DNA from 4 places in the Paenibacillus sp. MDV22-iso6 genome. Region 3 is predicted to be linked to each of the others. Evidence: riboswitches for the same ligand, from Rfam matches in the RefSeq annotation. Region 3 holds a riboswitch; each other region holds the start of a gene.

Region 1 (7,640 bases), on a different contig from region 3:
TCCTGTTCTTCGAACAGCTGCTTGAATTTCTTCTCAATAGCGATCTGTGCAGCAACAGCTTTCTCCGCATCTTCCAGATCTTCCTGCATATCTCGGATATATTGATCCGTCATCTTGATCGGATCTTCTGCCTTGTCAATAATAGAGTTAATGTTAGACATTGTTAAATCGCGCAATCGTTTGAAAATGGACATTATGGTATTCCTCCTAGTCGATAGTTCATCCTTGTATATAAACATACATACGTGGCAATGTTCTACTCGTTTCAATTTTAACAAAAAAAATCATAAAAAACGATTTTAGCCTACTTAGCGTCCATCGAACTATTGAATCAGTTGACTAGTTTGGCACAGCTCCTCATCAAGCAGCTTCTCTGCAGTCTGCACAATCTCATCAATCTGCATGCGCGTAATTGCATCAAAGTGAATCCCCATAATCACGGTCACGGTTACTTTTAAATGTAGGGCGGCCTTACGTGCGAGCCTTTCACACAGCTCTTGCTCTTTATGCCCCGGAATATGCATCGTAGCCCCGCTTACCCGCTCACGGTCCGGATAAAAGGTTGCTACTGCTCCAATATGTGATCTGCCTCCAGTTACCATAAACACCTTGTCTTCCCCTGCCTCAATCACCTGTAAACGAACGGAATTTAAATCGTATGTACTCATCCTGCTCCACCTGTCCTTTTCTATATATATGGTGGAATTATGGCTCCGATTTAATGAATCAGCAATGAAACATCTCACAATATGCATAAATACGGATGGCCCCGGGCATACCAAAGAGAACGCAATTTGGGAAAAGGAGGCACTAACATGCGTATACGCCTCATAATGTTATCCATCATGGTCATTCTTCTGGGGGGAAGTTACGCTCCTGCTCAGTTATGGGCTTCTTCAAGTCCGCAAACCGAACCTGCTTCGAAGTCTGATTCTTCCGAAGAAGAACAGTTGACTCTGGGACAGCTCAGACAAAAATATGCGGATACGTTCAAAACCAATGGCCCCTCAACAAAAAAGGTCGCTCTGACTTTTGATGACGTACCTGATCCACGGTTCACCCCGCAGGTACTGGATATTCTAAAAAAATACAAGGTACGGGCTACATTTTTCATTGTGGGAAATCGCGCTGAGAAACATCCGGATTTAGTGAAACGCATGGTGAAGGAAGGGCATATTGTTGGCAATCACAGCTACAATCACCCGGAGTTCAGTAAATTGTCCATGAATGCATTTCGCAAACAAATCTTACATACCGGAGATATTATTCGTAATCTGGCGGGCTACACTCCCAAAATGATTCGTCCACCTTATGGCGACATTAATGAGCAACAGCTGCAATGGGCGGCCAAACAACATTACAGCATTGTGAATTGGAACGTCGATTCCCTGGACTGGAAGGGCCTCTCCAAAGAGGAAGTCAAACAAAACATCCTGTCGGCCGTTAAACCAGGTTCCATTGTTCTGCAACATGCAGGAGGCGGTGTCGGATCGAAGCTGAGTGGTACCATCGAGGCGTTGCCTGAAGTTATCGAGGAATTGCGAAACCGCGGGTACGAGCTGGTGACTTTGGACGAAATGCTGGAACTGCCAAAGGGTAAATAGGTCAAGATCCCTGAAGTTGGATATTCAAAAGGGTGTTCTTCCATCACATTATTGTGATGGAAGAACACCCTTTATTGTTTAATTTAGATATAGTTGGAGTCACATATGATGATGTGCAGCTACGCTTTGATTTTATTTCAAAATGTAAAGTTCAACATCCTGAATACCAAATGTGCTCACGGATTGCTTGCTGCCAGGAATAAAGATATCGATCTTGTGACCTTTAATGGCACTACCCACATCACGAGCCGTTGCGACAAATGCCTGTTTTGGCAGTCCGGGATGTGTATGACCTGTCACCAGTACCTTTGTACCCAATGGAATGATACTCGGGTCTACTGCAATGGTACCCAATTCAAGCGGATTACCGAAGTAATCCACAGCACCCCATCCTCCATTTTCGGAAGCGTCTGCGGAGTATGCTGTTGCTTTGACGTCGACAGCTTTGCTGTAATCAAACGTTTTACCCCAGGCTTGTACAACTTTACTATCTGCATTAACGTCAAGGCTTGCGGCAGTTACCGTTTTGGCCTCCGTTTTAGCTGCTGCAGCAGAAGCTGTGTTCGTTGTTTTACCAGGGATCGTAATTTTCAAACCACCATAAATGTTGTAAGCTGAAATGTCATTGTTAGCTTTAATAAGAGCGTTAAGTCCAACTCCATATTGTTTGGATAAGGTGTAGAAGGTATCCCCCTCTTTGGCCACATGAACTGAATCAGCATGAGCCGGAACGGCCTGAATGAGCATTGCTGCTGTCAGCAAAGCTGTTGCTGTTTTGGCTATACGTTTCTTGTTAATCATGGTCTTCCTCCCTCATTATGCCTGCGAAGTTAGTTGTCGGATTCGGATGGAGGAAACCACCCTATAGGTTCAATTACATTAATAATTTATGTAGCCCTAATTCACCCCAAGCCGTGTGCAAATGATTCTTCCCCAAGCACACTCTGCATCGTTACATCCCCCACACTCCCAACTCCGGAAGTTTCGGCAGGAACAAATATATCACAACTTTGTAACCAAGAGTCGTAGTAAATGTTACCATCTGGCTAATTCACTTCAATATTTTTGCTGAATTCAAGCGACTTTTTCAAAAAAATGTCTATTTGAGCTTATATCGTTGATGACAGAAACGTTACTTTTTATGTAAATCCGTGCGTATTCACACGCAACAAAACAATCCCTGCCGACAGGTCGCCGACAGGGATCTATGAGGGAATAAGAATTCTCATCCACAGTATATATTTTGCATTTTCATCCAATTCATCCTAATGATGACTCGGATGTATTAGAGCACTTTAGCAAGGAAGTCACGTGTACGTGCATGCTTAGGCTCACCAAACACTTCAGCAGGTGTTCCTTCTTCTACAATAACCCCACCATCCATAAACAGGATGCGGTCCCCTACTTCGCGTGCGAAGCCCATCTCATGCGTTACAATAACCATGGTCATGCCGCCCTCTGCAAGCCGCTTCATGACATCCAGTACTTCACCGACCATTTCAGGGTCCAGTGCTGAAGTAGGCTCGTCAAACAGCATGACATGCGGCTGCATCGCAAGCGCTCTTGCAATAGCGATCCGTTGTTTCTGTCCTCCGGACAGCTGATTAGGATAAGCGTCTTTTTTGTCAGACAGGCCAACCGTCTTCAGCAAATCTGCGCAGATTAGTTCCGCTTCCTGTGCAGATTGTTTTTTCACTTTAATGGGAGCAATCGTAATGTTCTGCTGCACCGTTTTGTGCGGGAACAGATTGAAATGCTGGAATACCATCCCCATTTTTTCACGAGTTGCATTAATGTTGTGTTTAGGGTCAGTGATCGAAACTCCCTCAAAGTCAATCTCACCGGAAGTAGGCTGCTCCAATAAGTTAAGACAGCGCAAAAAGGTACTTTTCCCCGATCCGGACGGACCGATGACCACGACAACCTCGCCTTTACCAATTGTTACGTTAATGCCCTTGAGCACATCGTTATTTCCATATGATTTGTGTAATTGTCTAACGTCTATCACTTGCACTCAACTTCCTTTCCAGTCGACCCAGCAGCTTGGACAAAATGAACGTCAGCACAAAGTAAATGGCCGCTGCAATCAGGAATGGATTCATTCCTTGGTACGTAATGTTTTTGACTACACTTGCCTGGTACATAATGTCCACCATACCAATAACCGAGATGATGGAAGATTCCTTGATAATGGTCACGAACTCATTACCGATCGCCGGCAACACCGCTTTAAACGCTTGTGGAAGCACGATGAAGCGCATTGCCGCACCTCTGCCCATTCCCAGGGAACGAGCTGCTTCCAACTGGCCTCGATCCACACCCTGTATACCAGCGCGGAAAATCTCGGCAAGATAGGCACCACTATTAATGGATAGTGTGATAATTCCCGCCTGAAGAGCCGAGAAATTAATTCCAAAGGTCAATGAAACACCGTAATAGATAATCATCAATTGCACCAGCATTGGCGTCCCACGAATGAGCTCAACATAAGCTGTTCCGATCCAGCGCAAAATGGCGATGTCATGCAGACGGAACAAACAGATGATCAGACCGATGATAACACCGAAAAATACACCAAGTGCAGAAAGCAGCAATGTGTACCCTAATCCCGTGGCATAAAAGCTTTTGTATTGCCAAAATACTTCAAAAATATTTTGTTTACTCTTCTCTGCCATCAACTGGCTTGCCTCGGTAACCAACTGATCGATTTTATTTTCGCTTTTCAGACGTTCGAGCGTTCCGTTCACTGCATTCAGCAATTCCGTATTGCCCTTACGAATCCCGATTGCCGCTTCGGCCTGCTCTTCATCCGGAATAGCCGGTGCTAATCCAATCACATCATCCAGATAACCGGCAGCCACCGTATCTTCAACGATCGCAGCATTTACACGATTGGTCTGCAATTGCAGCACGATATCAGATATTTTATCAAGTGCTGTCAGTTTTGCGCCTGGGATTCCCTGGCCAATCGTTTCCTGAATGGAGCCTTTTTGAACACCAATTTTTTCATTTTCCAGATCAGCCATGGTTGGATATTTATCTATATCCGCATTGCGAATCATGATAACTTGCTTTGATTTATAATAGGTATCGGAGAAGTCAATGCTTTGTCTACGATCATCTGTTGGCGTCATTCCCGAGATGACCATATCCACACGACCACTCTGCAACGCAGGAAGAAGTCCGTCAAAACCCATATCCTCTATTACAAGTTCTGCGCCAAGATCGGCAGCAATTTCTTTAGCAATCGAAATATCAAATCCGACAATTTGGTCTTTACCATCAATCACTTTATGGAATTCATATGGTGCAAAATCGGCACTTGTACCGAGCACCAGCTTTTTACTGCCTGAATTGCTTGTAGTTCCCGTTGCCAACGCAACAGGTGCAACCGTAGTAAGCAAGACCACAAGAGCTAGCAGCATCATGGTGTAACGACTAATCAATTTCAACCCTGTTCTCCCCTTATAATACTTTGTATGCTTTCTGTTGTTGATGCCTGAGTCATTATAAAGTAGAATGCATGATTATGCAATGAATTTCGACATTACAAATCCTGACTAGTTTCTGAAAAATAACCGCAACTATGATATAATTATTGAATTATTTTCATTTTTGCTTAAGGAGTCCACCATGACACATACCAAAACACAAATTTTAACTGTAATTGATCAATATGCTTCCCGTTTTAAAGAGATTTCATCATACATTGGTGCCAATCCGGAACTTGGTAACGAAGAATACCTCGCCTCTGCTCGGTTAAAAGAAGAACTTGCCTACCACGGTTTTTCCGTAGAAGCTCCTGTTCTTGGCTTAGATACCGCATTCATCGGTACGTATGCTGCATCCAAACCAGGTCCGACTATTGCCCTGTTATGTGAATACGACGCACTTCCGGAAATCGGTCATGCTTGTGGACACCATCTAATCTGCATGATGAGCCTCGGAGCTGCGGTAGGTCTGAAGTCCATACTGGATGAAGTGGGCGGAACATTAAAAGTATTCGGTACACCAGCGGAAGAAACGCGTGGCGCTAAAGTTCCTATGGCTGAAGCAGGTTTATTTGATGACTGTGATGTCGCGCTAATGGCTCACCCTTACTACGCCTATGAGAAATCTGGAAGCTCCCTGGCTATTGATGCCGTACAATTTGAATTCCATGGGAAATCTTCACATGCTGCTGCAAGTCCACATGAAGGCATTAATGCCCTAGATGCGGTGATCCAGACATTTAATGGCATTAATGCGTTCCGACAACAAGTGAAAAGTACGGTTCGTATTCACGGTGTTATCAATAGCGGAGGACAGGCAGCCAATATCATTCCTGACTATGCTTCAGCCCAATTCTATGTACGTGCCTCGACGAGAAAAGAGTTGAATATTCTCACTCAACGCGTAATACAGATCGCGGAAGGTTCTGCTCTGCAAACCGGATGCCGGCTTGTTACATCTAATTATGAGACTTCCTATGATGAGATGGTCACGAATGAATCATTATCTGCTGCTTTTAGTACTAATCTGCTTGAACTCGGCATTTCTCAAGAGGAGATCGTGAGTGGGAACGACCATGGTTCTATGGATATTGGTAACGTATCCTTGCGTTGTCCTGCGATCCATCCTTATATCCGTGTTGTGGACGAAGTTCATACGCTTCATTCCATTGAATTCCGTGATCTGGCGCTTCAGGAACGGGCCTTGGATGGTATGATCCTTGGAGCCAAGGCACTTGCTGCAACTGCTTATGATGTTCTTACACAGCCTGAATTGCTGCAAACCATTCAAACAGAGTTTAAGCAAGCAAGTCGCTAAGTTTTTCGCAAAATGCTGCGTCTTAACAGTAGGGTGTTCTGCAGGACCTGCATTTGGGGTCTTAAGGAGCGCCCTTTTTGTTATCATAAATACGTATATACGGACACAAGCTGGAAATGCTGTGAAAAGAAAACGTTGAAAAATGTTGAAATTTTTACATTTAGCGGCTGTACTTATGGTTCACATGCTGTCTAACTTGGTTATTTATAGCTATAACTTTATCTTAAGTTCAGGAGGTGTTGTCATGCTGCTCGAAGCGATGTACCACGTTCCCCGCGATAAATGGGCTTATGCTTATAATCCCTCGACGATTCACCTGCGTGTACGAACGAAGAGAGACGATGTACAATATGTGACTGCACTGACTGGTGATAAATACGATTGGAATGGAACCTATAAGGAAATTCAATTGGAGAAAGCGGCTTCCGACAGTATGTTTGATTATTGGGAAACGGCAGTTAAGCCCAAATTCAAGCGTCTGACTTACATCTTCCGTATCACCGCCGGTACCGAAAATATATATCTGGCTGATAACGGAATTCATTATGCTCCCCCGTACCCTACCGGAGGATATTATGAATTTTCCTACATTCATGAAATCGATGTATTTAAGGTTCCCGAATGGGCCAAAGAAGCCGTGTTCTACCAAATCATGACCGAAAGGTTTGCTAATGGCAATCCCGACCTGAACCCTGAAGGAACCCAGGAATGGGGTGGCCGACCTGAACTGGATAACTACTTTGGCGGAGACCTGCAAGGTGTGCTCAATCACCTGGATGATCTGACTAAACTCGGTGTTAATGCCATTTACTTTACCCCGCTGTTCCAAGCAAACTCCTACCATAAATACGATACCGTTGATTATAAAAAAGTAGATCCTCATTTCGGGGATAATGAAATGCTCAAAAAAGTAGCAGAACAATGTCATCGCCGCGGAATCCGTGTCATGCTTGACGCGGTTTTTAACCATTGCAGCGAAGACTTCCCTCCTTTTCAGGATGTCCTGAAGAACGGCAAAAACTCCAAATATGCAGACTGGTTTCATATCAATGAATATCCGGTACAGATCAAGGATGGTATCCCAACCTACGATACCTTTGGGTTTTATGGCAATATGCCGAAGTTCAACACGGCCAATCCCGAAGTAAAAGACTATTTGCTTGATGTGGCTGAATATTGGATCAAGGAGATCAAACTCGACGGTTGGCGACTCGATGTTGCCAATGA
Region 2 (7,640 bases), on a different contig from region 3:
CAATTGCATGCGAGAGCTTTTCCATATCACTGAGATCGGCAAGCGCTGCGATGAGGCCTACAACGGCCCCGAGTACCCCGAGTGTTGGTGCATACATCCCCGCTTGCGCGAAGATCAAGGCACCGCCACGATGGCGCTCTTCTGTAGCATGAATATCTTCCATGAGTACATCACTTACAAATTCCTGATCATTGCCGTCAATAATCATACGCATACCGCCGCGCAGGAACTGATCATCAATATCTTCGACTTTCGATTCAAGTGCAAGCAAACCTTCACGACGGGTGGTGGAAGCCCAGTCCATAAATGTGCCGATTAGAGAAACACGGTCAATCAGTTGTTGCTTTTTGAACAGTACCCCGAATAGCTTGGGGATTTTTTTAACTTCAGACATGGGAAATGCCATGAAAATAGTTGCTGCCGTACCAACAAAAATAATAACGTAGGCTGCTGGGTTGTTAACCAGGTTGATAAGGGGCGCACCCTTCAGGAACATACCCACTACAAGTGAAACCAGCCCTAAAACTAGTCCGATAATCGTTGAAATTTCCATCATACACCTCATCCATGAGATAAAATTGAATCCTTTCAAGCGGCTTTATTCGGGCTTCCGGACGAACGTTACACCGCAATCCGTTTAATGTTAGGCATCCTTTAGGGTTGCAGAAACAGTTAAAACGGTCATGTATAGTATTTATCGACCAGATGGCCTTTTTTTTTAAGGGTTATTTTCAGGTATAATAAGATCAAATCTGCTCCTTAGGGGCTAAATAGGAGTGAAAAGCCAATGGGCGTAAAGCATGGACGAGATTATGAAGGAATATTGACAGATTTGACAGAGGCTATAGGCCGAATACCGGACCGCTATGTTTTCTTTGAAATGGATGAGGAAGAATGGTCACGCCTTGGTGTAACAGAGCAACTCGAAGTGGATGAGGCATTGGCGGAAGATCTGTTCTATGCACTGGGTGAGGAGTCGGTCATTCCGGTAGGAAGTGGAGTGGTCATTCATGACAAGGATCAGCACCGAATTCATATCTTAATTGGGGAAGAAGAACTGACTTTTGTACCGCTCATTTAGTATGCTCCTATAAGATATTTTGCATGGAAAACCGAGTTGGAAAATCTCCCTAAAGCCTTATGGTTAGTGGATCTAGCGCCATTTGTACTATTGGAATTTGAGGCTTGTCCGTGGTAAGATGATAGTCATGAAACGGGCGAACCGCAGGGCGGTGGACCTATGCGTTTGGGTTGCTATGGGTAGCACCAAAGGTTTCGGTGGCAGCATGGACAGTTGTCTGTGATAAGCCATCATATGGGGAGGAAGATAACGTATGGTTTTTTCGCAAGAGGAAGTCGAAGCTCATCTGGGAAGGCTGGAAGGCTGGGAACTGGAAGAGGGACGATGGATTGTCCGCAAGTTCGTATTTTCCAACTACATGAAAGGGATTGCATTTGTGGACGAGGTCGCAGCGATTTCGGAAGCGTTCAATCATCACCCTTTCATTACGATTGACTATACAACAGTCACACTGCGTCTCACATCATGGGATGAAGGTGGCATCACATCTGTAGATATTAAAGAAGCAGAGCAATATAATGAGGCTTTTGAGAAAATGAGGTCGGAATAACCTGGATCGGTTATATCGCACTACCGGAAATGAGTGAAGCATACATGTCAGACGATAATCAGAACAAACCTCTTATTGCTGTCGTAGGCAGCCTTAATATGGATCTGGTGGTGAAGACAGACATCATTCCTGAGGAAGGCGAGACGGTGAGTGGGGAGGAACTGCACTATTTGGCCGGGGGCAAAGGCGCCAATCAGGCGGTTGCTGCTGCACGACTGGGTGGACAGACTACGATGATTGGTGCCGTAGGTTCGGATGGTTTTGGTGAACGCCTGTTGCACAGTCTAACGGAAAGCGGGGCGGATGCCTCGCAAGTTCGCATTCTGGATGATACCGTTACAGGTACGGCCTCCATCTGGCTCTCCAAAGGAGATAACCGGATTATTGTTATTCCTGGAGCGAATGGGCAGGTTATGCCTGCGATGCTGGAAGAGGCGGATACGGTAAAAAGCCTGACTGCAGCCGCAGCGGTGCTGCTGCAGCTGGAGATCCCGCTGCCTGCGGTCACCCGCGCCGCCCAACTGGCGGCTGAAGGCAGCGCATTGGTGGTACTCAACCCGGCGCCTGCGGTGCCGGGTCTGCCCCAGGAGCTCCTGCGGTGCGTCGACGTCGTCACGCCGAACCGCAGTGAGCTCGCCGTGCTCACCGGCCGGGATGATCTCCGGCCGGAAGACGTGGATGCGGCGGTCGCAGAGCTCGCCGCATCCCTCGGGGCCGCTGTCGTCACGACGCTCGGCCCCGAGGGGGCTGTGTACGCGGCAGCGTCTAGCGGCCGCGTTCAGGCAGAGCGTGCCGGCGCGTGCCGTGCGCCCGGCTACGCCGTAAGCGCCGTCGACACGACCGGCGCTGGCGATTGCTTCAACGGCGCGCTGGCAGTAGCCCTCGCGCGCGGAGAGACGCTGGACGCGGCGGTAAGCTTCGCCATGGGCGCAGCCGCGTTGTCGGTGACGAAGCTCGGCGCCCAGTCCGGGATGCCGTCCGCACGTGAAGTGCAGGCTTTCCTTGCCGAGCAGAAGGCAAAGACCCAGTAATATATGCATACTTTAGGTGAATCAGAGGCAGGCTGGAAGGATACGCTAATGCCTCTATTTAGCCATAGCATGGTGGATGTTTTCATCGGAGCATCCCTGAAATGACCAAGAGGCTCTTACTTCCCAGTACGGGAGAGTAAGAGCCTCTTGTCTGTATGACCATTGATAAAACGAGTAACCCTGTATTACCAATAAGGGTTGACTACGTTGCGCGTCTAGCGCCAGCGTGGTTTAGAGCATGAGTAAAGAGCAGAGGATGATTGAAGCCATCACACTCTCTATACATGCCCCCTGCCACAAACTGATCGCCTTGAACATCTTGGATTACTTCTTCTCCGCCAGCCACATCGCAATATTCGCGATTTCTTCATCCTTCAGCTTGTCTTTGAACGAAGGCATACCGCCGCTTTTACCTTTGACGATGGTCGTATAAATCTTCTCCACATCGTCCTGGCTGCCAATCTTCTGCAGACTAGGGCCCATGCCCCCTTGAAGCTGATCACCGTGGCAGGTAATACAGTTTGCTTTGACCAGTGCCTCAGCCTGTCCTGCATCCATTGTAACTTGCGGCATCGTCGGTTTCGCTTCTTCTGCAACTTCCTCTTTCCCTGGAAGCGTAAACATTAGTACAATAGCTAAAGCGCACGCTGCAAAAAATACCCCGCTCATGATCCATTTGTGCATCCCTTATGTCCCCTCCAGAATGAAAGATCATCTAACTTGAAACTATCCATATCATTATAACGGAACCTGTAGTGACATCATAGCATTTTGTGGTAATTTTTTGAACTAATCACATAACCGGGGACTTTTTGGGGTGATTTCAAGCCCTAGTTATTCGCGTGGACCTTCATAGACCATACAGTAAAAAGGTTTCAAACCACCCGGTGTCTGTCGTTCGTATGTATCCTGCGTAACAAATCCGGCTTTGAGATAGACACGAATAGCCCGGTCATTCCAGGTCAGAACTTCCAGATCAATTTCGTTTGCAGGGTTCCGGCGAATGGCTTCCTGCACAATGGCCGAGACAAAAGCCGTTCCTTGACCATGACCACATCGATCGGGGTGCATGCCAAGTCCGATGCGGGTTACACCTTCAAGAGGGAAGTACTGAGCAAAACCGCAAATCTGCTGATCCTCTCCCAGCACCACCGCATATTGTTCTTTCCGTAGCTTGGGATCGCCGAATTCCACTTCAAGTGCTTTCATCTGCTCCCAGGGCAGCCAGCTATAAATATTATAAGGCGGGTCATACTGCCAATCGCAGATTAGTTCCGCGTGTTCTTCTTGCATGGGCACAACGTGAAACGTCACAGGGGCTTCATCCATACAACTGCACGCTCCTCTCATTGTGAACAAGCTATAATGATTTTGATTTGTCCATATACATATACATATGTCATTCCATATCTAAGCTTGTTTTCACTCTACAAAAGAGGCGTTCATTTGGCAAGTCCTCGTTTTTGAAAAAAAGTGAAACAAAAGTTCCGGTAATTTCGTTTATATTATAGTGGGATGGGTAAAAACATTATAAGAGCACGGGCGAAGCAATGAAAAATAGCTTTAAAAAAAGTTAAAATTAGGTTTGATAGCTATCCCGAATATGTTAAGGAAACGAAGCACAAAAAAACCGCCGGATAACATTCCTGCGGAGAATGTACCAGACGGTTCTATTATGCTTCGTTACAGTAAAGTTATTGTTACAGCATGACGTTGCTCGGCTTGTCCCTATTCAATGGCCAATGTCTCATATGCGTCCGTGCTCATAATACGTTTAGCGCCAACATAGCGGTTGGCCCAATAGCTTTCGCTTAATTCGCTAATTGTAACTCCTTTGGAAGAAGAGGAGTGTGCAAACTTCCCATTCCCTACAAAGATCCCTACGTGCGAGACCCCTTTGCCCGTTGTATTGAAGAATACCAGATCACCTGGTCTCATTTCCATCCGGGATACCGAATCACCCATGTCGAATTGTGAACTCGATTGGCGAGCCAGATCAATGCCCAGCTTGTCGAATACATAACTTGTGAATCCAGAGCAGTCAAAGCCGTTAAGCGTTGTTCCTCCGCTTTTGTATGTAGTCCCCATTGCTGAATCAATAACTTGGTCCATTTTCGAATCTGCGAATGCGCTGCCTGCTCCAAGCGATAATGCGAATGTGAGGCTGAGTACAGCTGCGGTTAATTTCTTCTTAAACAAGAGATATACCCCTTCCAATGCCTGCGAGGTTAGCTTAAGGATTCGGTTGAAGGTCCCCTATGATCCCTCTGTTGCAAGATCAATTCACCCATAACTGGTTCCCCCGCTTCCCAGGTGCTAGGAATTTGGCTATGCTAGTTATGCACCTGCGAAATCAAGAAATGACGATTAAATTTTAAGTAGTTACAAATATGAAGGTAAAGATTACAAAGTTGTTACTAAAAACTCACTGCGATTATTGTAACAGAGGTATATCACTTTGGCAACGTTTAACAACAAAATTAACAAAAAAACCCTCGACCTTTGACGGGGAAAGGTCGAGGTTTGCTTGTTTAACGGCATTTGAAGAATACAACTTTACATAGAGATGGTAACCGTTTTTAACCGTTTAATTTAATCTTTGACCGAGTTGGACTGCCATAGGCGGAAATGGGCACATATTTTCCACAGGCTCAGCAAGCACCGGGCAAGTGGATACGTTTGTTGTAGTATAAGACCAGTTAAGCCGGTTAGTAACCATGAAGCTGAAGTAAAGGCACCAAAGACCAACAGATGAAGGCCGCCCAGCAGGACAGCAATGCCGATTAGAGTGATGACTTGGCGTAGTGCAATCCATATAGCTTGAAACGTACCACGTGCTCCGCCTTCCCCATCGGGAGCTGAGATACCAAACTGCATGTACAGTAGGACATGATGGATAACCCACCCGTATACAATCCAACCAGCAACATAGGGAATACCAGGCAAGAGCAGATGGAGGGAATGAAAACCTTCCATAAAGATGGAATAGAGCTTTGGCGCGAGCCAATAAGCGGGTAGCAGCAGTAATATAGTCCGAATGGTGTGGAGCAACAGCATCGGTTTCCATAAATTTTTGATACCGCGAATGAATGGAATGCGCTCTTCCGAATGGTTATAATGCTGGAGCGAGTAGAGCAGCCCTGCCTGAATGAGTGGGCTAATCAGAATCCGTATCAGCAGCATAGCCCCTAAAATCCATAAATAGCGGTGAACCTCCGGATTCGTTGTCAGACCGAGTTGGCTCTCCATTTTAAATAAAATCGTACTGAGTTCCCCTGTATCAGGGTCAGGATAACGCAGGAGCAGCGGAACCACAGCTGACTGCACCATTCGATAAAGAAAGTATCCCCATACTAATTGATAGAGAAATAAGAGTGCCGCAATGAACATATGCTGACGGACGAGAAACCAGCCTTCACGTATTTTCGCTTTCACTGTATCCACCTCACCATGACAGACTTCCGAATATGGCTTCTATAATTTTGGTTGCGCTCATGCTCCAGCGGGATTTAGTTGGCTCATCCAGTCCGGCTTTCAGAAAATTGTTCATATGATGGTTCTCCAGCACAATCGTGTATAGCGGATCAGTCATAGCCCAGGAAACAGGGGAAGTATAGGTCAGTTTGTAGGTAATGCGCTCCTCGCTACCATCCCATTCTTTCGTCATGGTTTTCCCATCTTCGAACATAATTCGAACAGGAACCTTCTTATATTCACTCCCTTTTTTCTGCAATGTAACCGATGACTCGTACAACGTTTGGCCGTCTTTCAGGATAGGATTGATTGCGATCTTTTCCACTGCAAAGTCAGCCATGCCATCGCCGTATACATACTGATTAAAATAATCGGTCCAGGATGTACGCGTCACTTGTTCCACGACCTTTTGAAAATCAGACGAAGTAGGGTGTTTAAAGCGGTATTTATTCACATAGGTCGAGAGAATACGCTCCATCGTTTTAGCACCAACCTGTTGTTCTATTCCAAGTAATACAAGCTTGCCTCGTGTGTATACGTTTGCTGCATATTGATTCTGGGAATCAAACTTCCAGGAGTCCTGTGTCAGTGAAGCTGGAGAAGTAATGAGACCAGCTTGTACGGGCAGATTCGGGATAAGTCCGTATTCCTGTTCCATTACTTTGTCTTCTGCATAGGAGGTGAATCCTTCGTCCAGCCAAGCCTCTTCAAATTCATTACTCGCGACCATGCCGTAAAAATACTGATGCCCAATCTCGTGCACAACCGTGCGTTCCAGATCGTAGCCAGGAGCAGAATCATCTGCACCGAAGGCGGTGACCAAGGTAGGGTATTCCATTCCCCCTGCGCCATTCCCTGATTTGGGCGGGACAACGATGGACAGTGTGGAATACGGATAAGGGCCAAACCACTTGCTATAATTGGATAGCGCTGCTTTGGCGGCGTAGAAATAACGTTCCTTCAGATCCTCATGAGCAGGGTCGAGATACAGCTTGATTCGTACGCCTGGCACATTGGGAGCAGAGAAGGGTTCTTCTGCATAAACAAAATCAGGAGAGGCTGACCAGGCAAAATCATGCACATCATCGGCATAGAACTGATATACTTTTTCGCCGTTCTTCACAACCGCTTGCTGGGTTGGGAATCCAGTAGCAGCTACTTTGTATGTTTCCGGTACCCGAATACGCACACTATAGATACCAAAATCGGCGTAAAACTCTGAATTACCGTGATACTGATGCAGATTCCAGCCTTCGGTCGTTTGACCTCGTGTGCCTACTGGCTCATATACGCTAAGTTTAGGGAACCACTGACCTGCCATAACGAAATTATCTGCTGTTCCCATGCGGGCAAAAATTTTCGGTAGCTTGACCTCAAATCGGGTGTGAAGCGTGATGCTTTCACCGCCTTTAACGGGTTTGGGCAGCCGTACCTTAATGAGGCTAGTATCTTTCATGTTTCCGTCATCCGGTTGCACATACTGCATCCGATGTAAGAGAGAAAG
Region 3 (7,640 bases):
GACCCTGCTCCGGCCAGCATGACACTGTTTACTCCGATGAGAATAAGAAGGGTAACCCAGGTAATCCAGTTTCCTGCTTTATGACCGAATAGATGCTTGTTGAGATCTTCGTATGAGCGCGAGCCGGTATCATGGGCAATCAGCATCATTTTTGTACCTAACCAGACAAAGAGCATGGTCGATAAGCCAATGGTAATGGTGGCCCATTTGCCATACTGGGTAAAAAACTGCAATATCTCCTGTCCTGTTGCAAAGCCGGCTCCTACTACCGTTCCAATGTATGTAAATGCGATCTGCAGCACCCGAAATGCCTGTTTCATGCGTTTCCCCTCTCAGGCCCCTGAATAGTTTGGACATGCGGGTGCCATGGTACAAGGTATGCTTGACCCATCAAAGTCATGACAATTGAAGTGTGACATAGGGTCATTTCTATGCTCTGGACAAGAGCAAAGGCAATTTCGCTTGAACTGATAGCCGGATCTATGATACTTTTACGTCATAGGATAGGCTTGGGAGGTCAAATTATGGAAGTATTGAAACAACGAATTTTACAAGAAGGTGTAGTCATGTCAGATCAGGTGCTGAAGCTGGATGGTCTGCTGAATCACCAGATTGATCCTGCATTGACGATGGAAATGGGACGTGAATTTGCCGCTCGTTTTCGTGAGAGTGGTGTAACTCGGGTCATTACAGTGGAGTCTTCCGGGATTCCGGTCGCCTTTGCTGCCGCACATGAACTGGGTGTTCCTCTGGTATTTGCCCGTCGCAAAAAAACACTTTTGGCTGACCCCGACGCCTACTGTGAAAGAGTACCTTCTTTTACGAAAGGGATCGTAACAGATATTATGGTGTCCCGTGAATATATTCATGAGAATGACCGTATTTTGTTTATTGACGATATCATTGCGAATGGCGATGCCGCTCGTGGTGTCATCAAAATTATCGAACGTTCGGGTGCGGAACTGGTCGGATTCGGTGTCGTGGTCGAAAAATGTTTTCAGGCCGGAGCGCGCACTATTCGTGAGCAGGGTATCCCGGTTGAAGCGTTGGTGCGCATTCGTTCACTGAACGATGGCACCGTGCAATTTGACGATAACGAATTGTGACTTTTTAAAGGAAAAAGTGCCTATTTTTATAACAATGCCTTTGCATGACCGCTGATTTCATTTATAATGGGGTTATGTTAGGGAGAGGAGGCAACACCATGGGTAACCAACCGGCAACAGAACAATTTTTTATTGATAAGCTGGCGGAATCGAAAGTACATTTTGAGCGTGCCCTGGATTGTAAACATACGGAATTCGATGACCTTTATCCCTATATGATTGAACATCCTCAATTTTTCTGGTACAAACGCTACGTTGCCTGGTCAGAATTGCTGACGATTGTAGGCTTGTGCGAAGAGTTGTCCTTCTCTTGGAAAGAACAATTTACACCGCATCAAGTGGAGTACCTTGAAGAACGTGTGATGTCCGCCAAAGTGCTTGATTTTTGGTTTGAGAAGAACGACAGCAAAGAGCACGCGCAGCGGTAACTTTCAGTCGGGACATACTTTCGAATGACATGACAGTCCAATACAGTCACGTGAGACCTAAATGACTTTTCATTTAGGTCTCTTTTTGTAAATAATTTTTTTGGGAAAGTAGGCGCCATAAATATGATCAGTGATGCACAATTGGATGCACTGCGTTTATCGGGTGAAAAAGTAAGGGTAGTACGGGACGAGATTCAGTCCAATGATGTGACAGGTATTGTAGTGGCTTGGGACGGGGAGCAGGTACTCATTCGCCGTCAGAATCGTCGTGTGGTCAAGCTTGATCGGAATTATCGATATCAATTGTTCAGCGAACCACGCGAGAGCCTGCTCGAAGAATAGGACATGCCTATTTAGGTTCATTTACCATGGATGTTTTGGCATAATTACACCTCTCGGGAGAGAAGATAGGTACAGTGAGAGCTTGTAACATATCAGCCGAGAGGATGTGCGGTAACCATGACACTGATGAATGATAAGGTTCATGCCTATAAAGATCAGATTGGTGAATTAAGCGATGTGCTACCAGCAGTGGTGAAGTCTTATCATGAGTTCACTGGAGAATGCTTTCAGGCAGGGGCGATTGATGCCAAGACCAAACAGCTGATTGCGCTGGGTATTGGACTGTTTGCGAACAATGAGGTATGTACGTTTTACCATGTGGAAGAGGCACGTGCCAAAGGAGCGACCGATCAGGAGATTATGGAGACGGTTGCTGTGGCTGGAGCGGTAGGCGGAGGCCATGCGCTGTCTCAGGGTGCAATGAGAGTACAGAAGGCTTTACATTAAGTATAGAAGTCTACAGCACACCGGATTTGTAAACAAAAGCCCCAAACAAAGAGGAGGTCCCGGATTCAACCGGAGCCTCCTCTTAGCGCTATATCAAATCAAACTTATATTTTGCCCAGCATTTTGTTATACATAAATTGTCCTGTTACCCGGCGTGCTGTTACGTAACGATCATTGAAGTAAGGATTGGATAATTGTGTGATGCTGACACCCTTGCTGCTTGAAGCATGAGCGAACTGTCCGCCCCCGATATATACACCTGTATGTGAAATGCCATTGCCCATCGTATTAAAGAATACCATGTCACCAGTACGCAGATTAGCTTTGGATACCGGAGTTCCGGCCTTAGCTTGTTGCTGGGAAGTGCGTGGTAATTCAATGCTATATTTGTTGAAAATATATCTCATAAATCCAGAGCAATCAAATCCGGCCATTGTTGTGCCGCCCCATTTGTAAGGTATGCCTGTCATGTTGTTAACGACGGTGTTGATACTGCTTGCCTCTGTGCTTGCTGCACCGGATGTAAGTAGAACTGCTGCTCCAAAAATGGAGATGATAAGCTTTTTCAAAATTTTTGTTCTCCCTTCGATGCCTACGGAGTTAGCTAAGGGTTCGGTAGAAGGTTCCCTATATTTCCTATGTATAAGAATAATTCACCCAAAATGGTTCCCCCGTTTTCAAACATGAAACTCGGCAAATGAATAATTAAGTTTTTGTAACCTTTTGAAACTATATTGCATAAATGCGAAAATGTCAAACCGATTTTGAACACTTCTTATCATCTCAATGTTAACGGAATTATCGCTATTTATGTAGAAATAACTCGAATATTGGGTTTTAATAGATGACAAAAAAGTAACTACTGTTTCAAATGGAGAAAAATTGGATAATTTATTGGCTTTCTCACATTTCGATTAGACGATACCTATAGGTTAAGACAAAGAATTTGTTACATATTGTTGCAATTATTGACAAAATTCATTGTTTTGCATAGAATTCTTTTTGTATAATCCACTTATTGGATGAAAAGAAATAGTTTGAGTTTAAAAACAAATATAAGGAGGGGAGACGCTCAAGGAAAACAGTTTGCAGAAAATGAATTGGGGAGTGTTCTAAACGATGTTGAAGGCACAAGCAAGGTTTGCATCTTTGGTAATGGCATGTACAATGATTTTCTCTGTTGTCGGAATGGTATTTCAGCCTGCTGCTAAGGTATCTGCTGCAGACGCATCTGGAACGACAGCAAGTATCTCAGATATTTTGAAGAATCAACGTCCTGACGGGGGATGGAAGAAGGATTACAAAGAAACAAGTGGTGAGTGGGCCAAATCTACGATTGATAATAAAGCTACATACTCAGAAATTAGAAGATTAGCCAAGGAATTTAAAAAGACAAATGATCCGCGATATTCGGCTGCTGCCATCAAAGGAATCAACTTTTTGTTAAATATGCAGTACTCCAATGGAGGATGGCCACAAGTATACCAGAGCTCAGGCTATCACAAACACATTACCTTCAACGACGATGCCATGATTAATGTCATGTACATGCTGGATGAAGTAGGTGCACGTAAAGGTGATTTCTCATTCATCGACAGCTCTCTTGCGGATCGCAGTAAAAAATCAGTTGCCAAAGGTGTAGATGCTATTCTCAATACACAGGTTGTAGCAAATGGTAAACTGACTGCATGGGGACAGCAGCATGATTCCAGCTCCCTAAAACCTGCAGGAGCAAGGATTTATGAAGTGCCTTCTCTAAGTGCTGGAGAGAGCAGTACGATTGTAAAGTTTTTGAAAACAAGACCGTCGAACTCGAAAATTAAGGTTTCCATTCAAGCGGCAGAAGCCTGGTTCAACAACGTGAAAATTACAGGATACAAGTATGTCAGAGAAAACGGAGATAGCAAACTCGTAGCTGATTCAGGTGCAGCGCCAATATGGGCACGTTTTTACGAAATTGGAACGGATAAACCGATCTTCGTAGGACGTGATGGGGTTTTGAAATACAAACTCAGCGATATCGATAAGGAAAGAAGAGGCGGGTATGCCTGGTATGGCAACTGGCCTTCAAAGATATAATTTATAAAAAGCTTTATCATTGAAACTGAAATTATATTTTTTTGTTGACACTAATTACCTGCACATGATATATTATCTCTTGTCGCCGCGATATAATTTCTCGGAGATAAGACATACGCGGTCGTGGCGGAATTGGCAGACGCGCACGGTTCAGGTCCGTGTGGGCTAACCCCCGTGGAGGTTCGAGTCCTCTCGACCGCATCATATGTAACACGAAAAAGGTTCCTAGAATGGCATTGCTGCCACTCTCGGAACCTTTTTTATTTGTTTACAGATTTTGATCTTTGCTTTTCCTGATTCTTTTCAACCCATTCCCTCGGCTTGAGCAAAGATGAAGTTTCCATTTGTTTATTTATCCATTAATGGAAATATGTTTGTTCTGCGACGGTTTGCCCCTATATTTCAGGTTAATTGTACGTAAAATACCGAATTGTACCTATCTTGGGAATGCCTCATCCACTATTCTCTTCTCGTGTGGAAGCGCTATCAACAGGAATTTGAATGACCAAATTCAGAGGGGGTAGGGATAATTTGAAACGAATCGGAAAAAGGATGGCAATGTGTTTCATGGTATTTATGATTGCGGCGGTGCAGTTCGGGATTATGGGAACGACAGGTAATGTGGCACAAGCAGCAGATAAGAGTCTGGCCCAAAAGCCGTATATGGGTTGGAGCAGTTACAGCATGCAGGTATATGACGGGCCGGGTAACTGGACATCGGCCGAGAGTATTAAGAAGCAATCGGACGCCATGCGTGAGAAGCTGCAAGCCCATGGATATGAATACATTAATATTGATGCTGGCTGGAACGGTGACGAAGATGAATACGGCCGTCCTATTCCGAGTACTGTTCTTTATCCAAATGGATTTCAGGAGGTCATTGATTACGTCCATAATAACGGACAGAAGATCGGAATCTATCTGATTCCGGGATTATCAATCACCGCCTATGATAAAAATCTTGAGGTTTATGGGTCGGGCGGGGCATGTCGTATGCAAGATATTGCAGTAAAACCGCTCGTTGTTATGGATGCTTGGGATTCGTACACGTACAAAATTGATTTTTCGAACCCTTGCTCACAGAAGTATATTGACTCCATCGCGGATCTTCTTGGCGAGTGGGGTATCAACTTTGTCAAATTCGACAGTGTGACGCCAGGATCGGGAATCAATAATCTGAGCCGGGATGCACGTGGTGATGTGGAGGCATGGTCCAAAGCCCTGGACAGAAATAACATCTGGTTTGAGCTTTCCTGGGCGCTTGATCACAATTACGTGGACTTCTGGAAAAAGTATGCAAACGGCTGGAGGATCGACTGGGACGTTGAAGCTTACGACAGCAGTAAGGGATTGACCGAATGGTCGAGTATTTCCCGCTTGTTCCCCATCGCTGCCCTCTGGTGGCGGGATGCAGGTCCCGGAGGCTGGAACGACTTCGATTCACTGAATGTCGGGAATGGCTCGATGGATGGTCTGACCAAGGTTGAGCGGCAAACGGCCACGACCTTCTGGTCTATCTCTTCAGCACCGCTTTATACAGGTGATGATTTAACAAGGCTGGACAGCTATGGATTGGAATTGCTTACGAATGACGAAGTCATTGCCGTCAATCAGGCCGGACGTCCAGGCCATCCGGTTTCCATGGAGACCAAGCAGCAGGTTTGGTATGCCAATAACGGAGATGGTACTTACAGTGTAGCCTTGTTCAATTTGGGCGACCAGAGTGCGGAGGTTAAAGTCAAATGGAGCGATCTTGGCCTCAACGGTCCGGCTTCTGTCCGTGATCTCTGGAGCCATTCCGAGCTGGGGAATTTTAATCATGAATTCAGTGGCGGCGTGCTAGAACCCCATGCTTCCCGGATGCTTAAAGTAACCGCACTGAACGGCACATCAGCCGTCAATGACGATGATACAGGCATGCTCTATAGCGGGGATTGGCAGCGCAACGGGGGCAAGGAGCAGACAGATGGGAGACAGGATCTGAGCATAGCGATTACGGATTCCTCTGGCACTGGTCCAGCGAATAGCAGTCAAGGGGGTGCCTTGGACGCTGAAGCTGACAATGCTGCAAATTCAATCTCCGTGGAAGATGCCACTGTTACCAATGAGGTCTACATTAATGATGATGACAGCAGTATTAAATACACGGGCTCATGGAACTCCAATACCGGCAGAAGTTACGGTGATTACAATGGCGATGTGCATTTTACTGAAAAAGACGGCGATTATTTTGAGTATAGTTTCACGGGCACAGGCATTGAGCTGCTGACGGAGAAGGATAAAGACCAAGGAGACATGATTGTCACCCTCGATAATGGAGCACCTGAAACTGTAAACGCCTATACCAGTGGAGAAAGGGAAGTCCAGCAGGTTTTGTACAGCAAACTTGATTTGGACAACGGCCCACATACCTTGAAGGTGGTCAAGGGCTCGGGCCAGTATATGTTGCTGGATGCGCTTAGAGTAACCATGGAAATTCCTCCTGGAGGGCAGAACAGCACCATTAGTCCGACCTCTGCAAACTTTGACAAGGAGACGGAACAACAGAAGGATGTCACCGTGAGGCTGTCCTTGAACGGCAATATGCTGACCGGCGTTGAAAATGACGGGGTGCTGCTCAGTGATGACGACTACACGGTGGTCAATGACAAGCTGACTATCAGGAAGCAGTACCTCACGCAGCTGCCTATAGGGACAACGAGTCTAAACGTAATCTTTAGCGCGGGTGATCCCCAGTCTTTGGCAATAAGGATCAGCGATACTACGGGCATTCGATTTATAATGATCAATAACGACGATCCGGCAATCAAGTACAACGGCTCCTGGTCACGAAGCACTGGCAGAGGTTTGGGTGACTATAAGGACGATGTGCAGTATACCGAAAAAAACGATGATTCTTTTGAATACACCTTCAAGGGAACGGGGATCCAGTTATTTACGGAGGTTGACCAGTCACAGGGAGACATGGATATCTATGTTGACGACCAATTCAAGGAAACAGTCAGCGCCCATCGTAACGGTCGGCTGGCACAGCAGAACCTGTACAGCATCTCGGGGCTGCCGGATGGGCAGCACACGCTCAAGGCAGTGAAGAAATCGGGGGAGTACATGCTGCTCGATATGCTCAAAGTTGAGCTTCCGAATCTAATTAATCCGGTAACCGCGGATTTCGAAAAGTCAGCTTCCGCTCAGACGGACATTGATGTGACGCTGCTGCAACAGGTGGAAAGCTTCAGTG
Region 4 (7,640 bases), on a different contig from region 3:
GGAATGCCATACTGTTCACAAAATGTCTTTTGGTCGACCTGGAGTTCGGTTAGTCGTCGTTTAATGGCCCATCCGAAAGGAGTCACAGGTTTCTTTTTGTTCAAAAGGGTTCACCCCTCGTTGGAATGTAGTGTTCAGCTGGTTATTCTTGGTGTAAAATATATAGATATGCGAGCTGTATGTTTTATTATATACGTATTTGCGTCATCTAACAATTAAAAAAGACGGAAATAAGTGTATTTTAATATGTTAAATGGCGTAAATGCGTTAAATAGACAAAATAAATGACATAAAAAACACGCCAGCAATGAGGTTGCGGCGTGTTTTTTTATATTTTACTGTGTGAGGAGGTGGGTTGTGTGAAGAAAAAGGGGATGGGAATTAGGCTCTGTATGCGTGAAGCCCTGCTCCAAGCATGTGAAAGCTTGGAAACAACGTTTTCATGGACAATGAGGTTGGTTGTACCAGTCCATCCGCAGCGGAGGCGCTGACGGTATGCCATTCATGCTCCAGGTCTGCGGCCAGGCGAACCAGCAGGTCCTGGGTTGTATCGGTGTTAAGGGGAATCATTTTGGAGGCTTCGGTTATGCAGGCACTCATGGCTGAATGCAGATAACCAAGGACCGCCTCCTCGACAGGGATTTCGAGGTGGTGGTTAATCCAGGCGTGAACAGTGGGGAGACAGCCAACAGATTCATATTTAGCCAGCGTTTGTTCGAGATGGCTAAAATCAATCCAGGGGTGTAGTGCGCGAGCTAGCTTAATTAGTCGTTTGCCCATAATGGAGGCATGTTCTCTAAGATTGACTGGGGTGCGCTGGACATGAACGAGTTTGTCGATGAGGGCTGTACGCCATGCGTCCTTGTGATCTGCGGCGGTGTATATGCCTTTAATCGCCATACCTTCCAGACGCACGATGCTGGGATGCAATTGACAGCGCATGAATGATTCGAGATCTTCAACACTACGAATGGTACCTTCAGCGATATGGGCATCCATACCGAAGGAATGGGAGAACCCTCCGACCTGGATAGAGGAATCAAGCAGTTTGACATAATCGAGCAGCTTATTCCCACGGTTCACAATCTTTCGCCTCCTACGTTCGTTAAATGTTATGTTAAATAACATTTATATTCCTTTTTGGTTCGCTTTATGTTTGTAAATCCGAATTATATGATATATATATTCACATAAATATCCGCTTTTTGTCAATAGTTTCTTTGTTTTTTGAATATTAAATCTATTTAGTGTTATTTTATATAACTTTATGAGTTACTTTATACTAAGAGGATGTGAAGGATGGTAATACAAATAAAGTAGAGTGATCGGCCTAATCGGGTATACAAACGAGATCAAATTTAATCATATGCACTTCGTAGGAGAAAATGACGAGATTATACGATTTATGGAAGGAAAAGCGCAGTTAAAATGATATTAAGAAAAATGCTTTACTTTTAAACATGAACCGGGTATAATCAATTTTGTTGCCGATTATTTACGACATGCGGTCGTGGTGGAATGGCAGACACGCTATCTTGAGGGGGTAGTGGGTGTATACCCGTGGAGGTTCGAGTCCTCTCGACCGCATCATAAGAACGATAAAGAAGAAGCTTCCCGTATGGGAAGCTTCTTCTTTTTTTGTTTTATTTACAGTACAGATGGGCCAGACAAAAAAAGGTCACCCGTTTCCCCTGAATGCATGCTCATTCTGTCTGCTGGGTCGGATGGCCTTTACTTGTTATTTAAGCAATTCTTTGATGTCCGCTTCAATTTTATCAGGTGTTGTTTTGGGAGCATACCGTTTCAGAACACGTCCGTTCTGATCCACAAGGAATTTGGTGAAGTTCCATTTGATGGCTTTGGAGCCGAGTACGCCTGGTGCTTCTTTGGTAAGGTGCTGGAATAGAGGGTGAGCGCTTGAACCATTCACATCGATCTTCTCAAACATCGGGAAGCTAACACCATAGTTCATCTGGCAGAACTCGGCAATATCATCAGAAGAGCCTTTTTCCTGTGCAAACTGGTTGCTTGGAAAACCAAGAACTTCGAATGGGGAGTCTTTAAACTTATCCTGAAGCTCTTGCAGACCTTTGAATTGAGGTGTGAGGCCGCATTGGCTTGCTGTATTCACGATAAGCAGTACTTTGTCACGATAGTTGGACATTTCAACTTCCTGACCGCGAAGGGTGTTTACTTTGTAGTCGTAGACTGACATGAAAATCGCCTCCATTTCATATTCTTCTTTCTTCTATTATATTGATTACAATTAAATAATGCAAAATTAATATTGCTTTTTTAACTCAATTTGAAGCTGTCGTGTATGATCTGTGACTGATTTGCTACCTGAATTTCGCTAAAGAGAGAATTAGAGAGCTTTGATGAGATGGGTAGAGAATGGATACGTTGTAAGCGCTATTATTGATGTGTAATGGCAAAAATCCGTCGATTCGGTGATCTGCGCAGACTTTACACCAATATGGCACGGGTGTATGATTCATATCGTAATTCCAATTTAAATTAAATTTTACATGAAAAACGAAACAAACGATAATATCGCTCTGATTAATGATTATAAAAGAACGATGTTTTAATCGCTGAGTTTCCATTCATTCATGGGTGGGAAACGGGGGAACCAACAGGATGAACTGTCCAGGACAGTAGGCATCCATGGGGTGAATTTTCCGGTGACAGCCGGAAATAGGGCGACTCTCGCGCCCGAATCCGTCAGCTAACCTCGTAAGCGTTAAAGGGAGAGGCAACAAGCCGTACGCTGGTTCATAGTGTCTTTTTGCTATGGATTATTGAAGAAGCGTCCGGGAGGCCTTGGTCCCCCACGCTTCTTTTTTGTTGTCTTTTCACGCCAAGGGAGGAACGAATGATGGATAAAGAGATGATCTTAGTGACTGCTCCAAATGAAGCAGGACGTAAATTTATCAAATTGCTGATGTACAAAAAAATGCCGTTTGCCGTTCTGACCAACAGTGCAGGGGAAGAGCGCAGGCTCCGGAGGATTGGTGTGGAGCATGTCATTCGCATGAACACAGCTGCTGCTCAGAAATGGTTTTTGCCGCAAGGTAGTGTCGGCAATGTTTTTATTTTTGAAAATAGCCTAAACCTGACCTGTCGATATTTACAGATCTGCCGCTCCTGGACATCCAAGTCCCTGTGTGTCATTACGGAACAAAGCCACCCCAAAGGGATCTATCGGGGAATGGGAGCAGACCGTATTGTATATTCCTTGAATGGGGAAGTTGGGTTTCTACTGAATGGCTAGTGGCTAGTACTATTCCTGTGATTGATCCAGTGCCAGCTGCCTGTTATAATTGAAATCATAAATAAACGGAAACTTGAGGAGACTCATGCATGTTGGTGGGTCTTCTTTTTTATGGTTTGGGAAATAGGGATATGGATTTCCTGTGGCTAACGAGGAGGAATAGGCGTGCCGGATGTACGTGGAATACAATGGTTGTTCTTTGATGTGGGGGATACGCTCGTGGACGAATGGGAGCCGGTAGATGATATTATCGGTCAGTTCGTTCGTGAAGCTTGTGCGCTTGGTTATCAGGTGGAGATGCAGACGGTGCGAGAACTATTTGCCGCCTCCTACCGAAATTACGAGCAATGGCCGATGAAATTGGCTATTCGTACCCTTATCAGCGACGAGGGGCACCGGGAACAGATACAGGAGAAGCTGAAGTTCCGCAAAGAGCTTGAGCGCCCCTTCGCGTCAGCCGACGCTGTTCTCCAGACGTTGTCGCAACACTATAAGATTGGTATCATTGCCAATCAGAGTCCGGGGACGGAAAATCGGCTGGATAGCTACGGCTTGCGCAAGTATGTGGATGTGCTGGCCTGTTCGGCTGAAGAAGGAGTGTCCAAGCCTGATCCTGAATTGTATGCTGTAGCGTTGAAACAGGCGGGATGCAAACCTGAGGAAGCGGTCATGATCGGCGACAGGATTGATAATGATATTATTCCGGCTAAGAAGCTGGGTATGCACACGATCCGGATTTTGCAGGGTTATGGCAGATTCCAGCCGGAGCTTGCGGATGCAGAGCGTCCAGACTGGACTATTGAATCACTGGAGCAACTTCTTCCTTTGTTAATGGTAACTCAAAATTCAGACAACTAAATAAGAGCAGTATTTATGAACTATTCGGTATAATTAGGCTGCTGCTCTAACATATAAAAGGCTGATCGTCTCAAGGGGTACGTTACTTGAGTTGATCAGCCTTTTTGAGTTAGACAAAATACGGCGTAATTCCGTTTAACCTAGAACAACAGAATGGTCTGGATAATCAGATACACATTCAGGACAACGATAACTCCGGCAATGATCCAGGAGATGATTTTGAGCCACAGCTTGTTGGCAAAAGCCCCCATGCTTTTTTTGTCACTCGTAAACATTACCAGCGGAATGACGGCAAAGGGTAGCTGCAGAGACAGCACAACCTGGCTAAGAATCAACAGTTCTTCTGTTCCGTGCTCTCCAGCAATGGCTGTTACGATGACGGCCGGGATGATAGCGATCAGACGTGTAACCAGTCGACGAAGCCACGCTGGAATACGAATGTTCAGGAAGCCTTCCATTACAATCTGTCCGGACAACGTGCCGGTGAGTGTTGAGTTTTGGCCTGAAGCCAGCAGGGCTACACCGAACAGGATGCTGGCGATGGTGGTTCCCAGCAGAGGTGTCAACAGATGGTAAGCATCTGTAATTTCCGCCACCTGGGTCATACCCGCACTATGAAACACGGCAGCAGACACAATCAGGATGGCTGCATTAATGAACAGAGCTAGCGTTAAAGCGATGGTTGAATCCATGGTGGAATACAGAATCGCTTCTTTTTTTCCTTTTGGCGTCTGTTCAATCTGACGGGTCTGCACAATGGAAGAATGCAGATACAGATTATGGGGCATCACGGTTGCACCGATAATCCCGATGGCGATGTAGAGCATAGCCGGATTTTGCAAAATCTCAACATTCGGTACGAAACCATGCATGACGCCACCCATATCCGGTTTAGCGAGAAACAGGTCAATCCCGAAGCAGAGGGCGATGGTAGCCATCAGTACAATTACGAGGGATTCCAATGCGCGAAAGCCTTTATTTTGCAGCAAAAGAATGACCAGTACATCGACAGCGGTAATAATGACGCCGTATAACATGGGGATGTTGAACAGCAGCTTGAGCGCGATGGCTGAACCAATAACCTCGGCAAGGTCGGTGGCTGCAATCGCAAGCTCACACAAAATCCATAACACGATTACAACAGGCATGCTAAATCGTTCGCGGCAGGCTTGCGCCAAATCCCGTCCTGTGACAATCCCGAGCTTGCCAGCGAGAGACTGTAACACAACTGCCATTAAGTTCGAAATCAGAATAACGGACAATAACGTATAACCGAATTGTGAACCACCCGCAATATCCGTTGCCCAGTTCCCAGGATCCATATATCCAACGGCAACGAGGTAACCCGGTCCAACAAAAGCAAGGAACTTTTTCCACCAAGCAGCGTTCTGAGGCACCTTCATGGAGCTGTGGGCTTCCCCGAGAGATGGGGCCATGCCCGCAGCCAATGGCTCATTTGAAGGAGTGTTGAACGGATTTTTTTTACTCATAATATAATCACCCGACTTTGAAGTATTGATATTCTATATGAAGAGGAACGGTGTCATTCCTTTGATTAAATTGGAACATTGAAACCAAAATCTTAAAAGCGTAATTAAACGACTTCAAATATGTCTAAACGTTTATGTTGATACTTACATTGTACTCCTTCAATTATTTTTGTCTAGTGCAACTTTTGTGTATGAGGACAAAATTTACCGGAGAGTGAATTGTGCCTTAGTATATTACCCAACCCTGGATAAATTACCTGTGTTCATCCCCAATGCATGAAAAAGATAAAGATGTAAAAGCTGAATAAGGAGCAACAACGTTTCAAAATGAGCCAGAAGTTTAAATTGAATTGTAGGCAACAAAAAACTTAAAGGTGAAGGAGAGATTCTTAATGGAAGCTTTATATACAGCAACAGCGACAGTTAAAGGTGGACGTACAGGTTCGGTGGCTTCTTCGGATGGCGTGCTCAAGCATGATCTGAAAATGCCAAAAGAACTTGGAGGCTCCGGTGGTGAAGGAACCAATCCTGAGCAGCTCTTTGCAGCGGGATACGGTGCATGTTATGAAAGTGCTCTTGCCAATGTGGCACGCAAAGCAGGCGTGAAATTGGAGAATGTGGTGGTCACAAGTAATGTATCCATCGGCAAAGATCCGGCAGATGATGGTTTCCAACTGTCTGTACGTTTGGATGTGAGCATGCCTGGCGTGGATCACAGTCAAGCAGAGGATCTTGCACGCAAGGCACATGATTTCTGTCCTTACTCCAAAGCAACACGCGGCAATATTGATGTGGTACTTAATGTAGTTTAAGACCTGACTCGTAGGAGTAAAGGGAACATATAGAGCAGGGTATCTTTGGATACCTGATGTTCGAGTACAAGACCCTGCTGGCCTTCGGCAGGGTTTTGTATTTTATAATACAGATGAGATGCAGGAGATTGCATGTTGAACAGCGTACTATTTTACATAATCTACTCTTGCTTGAAGTTATACATTCGAATAAGGGGGAACGACAATGAGTATTGAAGAGATGATAGAACGACGATTTGTATGTACCAAATGCAGGGGTACGGATTGCAATATTAAGGAAGTATCCATGTCAGGAGCAGGACTTAGCAAAATGTTTGATATTCAGCACAATCATTATCTCTTCGTCGCCTGTTCTTCCTGTGGATATGTAGAAGTATTCGATCCGGATGTGTTGAAAGGGAAAAAACAGGGTCAGGTGGGTACCATTCTTGATATTCTATTTGGTGGGTAAATGTGCGTGAGTTGACATCGAACTAAAATTTCTTTAATATGATTTAGTACTAAGAAGTGTCAATGCATGAACCAAATTTGAATTAACAGGTGATATCCATGTCTTATAGACCGCGTATTGCAAATTTAGAATTAGCTAGTGGCAACAAGGAAGACGGATTGTATGAATTTAAAATGAAATTGGTAGACGGTACACAATGCCGTGTATTCTACTCCCATTCCCCGGAATGGAAGCTGACCAATATCAGCCGTCTACAGAAAACACCTTGTCCGGTATGTCGCAAAGATTTCATTTGCAAATGCATGGACCAGTGGGCTGGTGACCTGCACCAACAGATGATCGACGACCAATGGATGGAAAAGGCAATTGCCGAGTAATTGCCAAAACAGATACGAGCGTGGGCATAGAGCCTGCGCTCTTTTTCTATTTTCCGTTATACTTAAATAAAATGTGAAAAAGCGACCGAGATGACTCAAAACGGGTAAGTTATGCTAATAGCACACATGAGGAGGCCGCGATTATGACAGTAAATCAAACGGATCAGCATCAGGGACACCCGATTGTGCTTGTGGACGGAGTCTGTCATTTCTGCCAAGGATTAACGAAGTGGATTATCAAGCGTGACCCTGAGGGGAAATATCATTTTGCATCACTCCAATCGGATGTAGCGAAAAAATTGCTGGAGAAGGGCAATCTGTCCACGGACAGCATGGATACTTTTGTACTCATTGAGGATGGAAAATATTATACACGTT

What was found. A riboswitch is a leader RNA that binds a small molecule or an ion and turns the genes downstream of it on or off. The one in region 3 is predicted to bind cyclic di-AMP.
Region 1: it holds a riboswitch for cyclic di-AMP, as region 3 does, so the genes downstream of both, AC4PM4_RS24205 (3D domain-containing protein) here and AC4PM4_RS16560 (C40 family peptidase) in region 3, are expected to answer to the same signal.
Region 2: it holds a riboswitch for cyclic di-AMP, as region 3 does, so the genes downstream of both, AC4PM4_RS30215 (C40 family peptidase) here and AC4PM4_RS16560 (C40 family peptidase) in region 3, are expected to answer to the same signal.
Region 4: it holds a riboswitch for cyclic di-AMP, as region 3 does, so the genes downstream of both, AC4PM4_RS08765 (HAD family hydrolase) here and AC4PM4_RS16560 (C40 family peptidase) in region 3, are expected to answer to the same signal.

Annotation. Positions count from the first base shown of each region.
Region 1 covers NZ_JBZVDZ010000009.1:108,619-116,258, forward strand. Annotated here, with positions in the region: gene AC4PM4_RS24190 (PspA/IM30 family protein) at 1-194, opposite strand, end outside; gene lpdD (prenylated flavin chaperone LpdD) at 324-668, opposite strand; gene AC4PM4_RS24200 (polysaccharide deacetylase family protein) at 816-1,604, shown strand; gene AC4PM4_RS24205 (3D domain-containing protein) at 1,737-2,405, opposite strand; cyclic di-AMP (ydaO/yuaA leader) riboswitch at 2,408-2,604, opposite strand; gene AC4PM4_RS24210 (amino acid ABC transporter ATP-binding protein) at 2,890-3,612, opposite strand; gene AC4PM4_RS24215 (ABC transporter substrate-binding protein/permease) at 3,599-5,056, opposite strand; gene AC4PM4_RS24220 (M20 family metallopeptidase) at 5,238-6,413, shown strand; gene AC4PM4_RS24225 (alpha-glycosidase) at 6,658-7,640, shown strand, end outside.
Region 2 covers NZ_JBZVDZ010000018.1:27,614-35,253, reverse strand. Annotated here, with positions in the region: gene motA (flagellar motor stator protein MotA) at 1-553, opposite strand, end outside; gene AC4PM4_RS30240 (hypothetical protein) at 788-1,081, shown strand; gene AC4PM4_RS30235 (4a-hydroxytetrahydrobiopterin dehydratase) at 1,335-1,631, shown strand; gene rbsK (ribokinase) at 1,661-2,662, shown strand; gene AC4PM4_RS30225 (c-type cytochrome) at 2,987-3,346, opposite strand; gene AC4PM4_RS30220 (GNAT family N-acetyltransferase) at 3,497-3,991, opposite strand; gene AC4PM4_RS30215 (C40 family peptidase) at 4,391-4,861, opposite strand; cyclic di-AMP (ydaO/yuaA leader) riboswitch at 4,865-5,002, opposite strand; gene AC4PM4_RS30210 (hypothetical protein) at 5,255-6,097, opposite strand; gene AC4PM4_RS30205 (M1 family metallopeptidase) at 6,108-7,640, opposite strand, start outside.
Region 3 covers NZ_JBZVDZ010000005.1:360,894-368,533, reverse strand. Annotated here, with positions in the region: gene AC4PM4_RS16585 (YkvI family membrane protein) at 1-320, opposite strand, end outside; gene AC4PM4_RS16580 (xanthine phosphoribosyltransferase) at 525-1,106, shown strand; gene AC4PM4_RS16575 (hypothetical protein) at 1,205-1,534, shown strand; gene AC4PM4_RS16570 (hypothetical protein) at 1,658-1,876, shown strand; gene AC4PM4_RS16565 (carboxymuconolactone decarboxylase family protein) at 1,994-2,323, shown strand; gene AC4PM4_RS16560 (C40 family peptidase) at 2,428-2,892, opposite strand; cyclic di-AMP (ydaO/yuaA leader) riboswitch at 2,898-3,029, opposite strand; gene pelA (pectate lyase) at 3,443-4,402, shown strand; tRNA gene AC4PM4_RS16550 (tRNA-Leu) at 4,520-4,603, shown strand; gene AC4PM4_RS16545 (X2-like carbohydrate binding domain-containing protein) at 4,934-7,640, shown strand, end outside.
Region 4 covers NZ_JBZVDZ010000002.1:559,165-566,804, forward strand. Annotated here, with positions in the region: gene AC4PM4_RS08740 (hypothetical protein) at 1-104, opposite strand, end outside; gene AC4PM4_RS08745 (urease accessory protein UreF) at 382-1,083, opposite strand; tRNA gene AC4PM4_RS08750 (tRNA-Leu) at 1,505-1,587, shown strand; partial or broken gene AC4PM4_RS08755 (hypothetical protein) at 1,659-1,757, shown strand; gene AC4PM4_RS08760 (glutathione peroxidase) at 1,739-2,215, opposite strand; cyclic di-AMP (ydaO/yuaA leader) riboswitch at 2,583-2,758, shown strand; gene AC4PM4_RS08765 (HAD family hydrolase) at 2,879-3,274, shown strand; gene AC4PM4_RS08770 (HAD family hydrolase) at 3,440-4,132, shown strand; gene AC4PM4_RS08775 (Nramp family divalent metal transporter) at 4,273-5,568, opposite strand; gene AC4PM4_RS08780 (organic hydroperoxide resistance protein) at 6,015-6,434, shown strand; gene AC4PM4_RS08785 (zinc ribbon domain-containing protein) at 6,640-6,885, shown strand; gene AC4PM4_RS08790 (hypothetical protein) at 6,984-7,262, shown strand; gene AC4PM4_RS08795 (thiol-disulfide oxidoreductase DCC family protein) at 7,406-7,640, shown strand, end outside.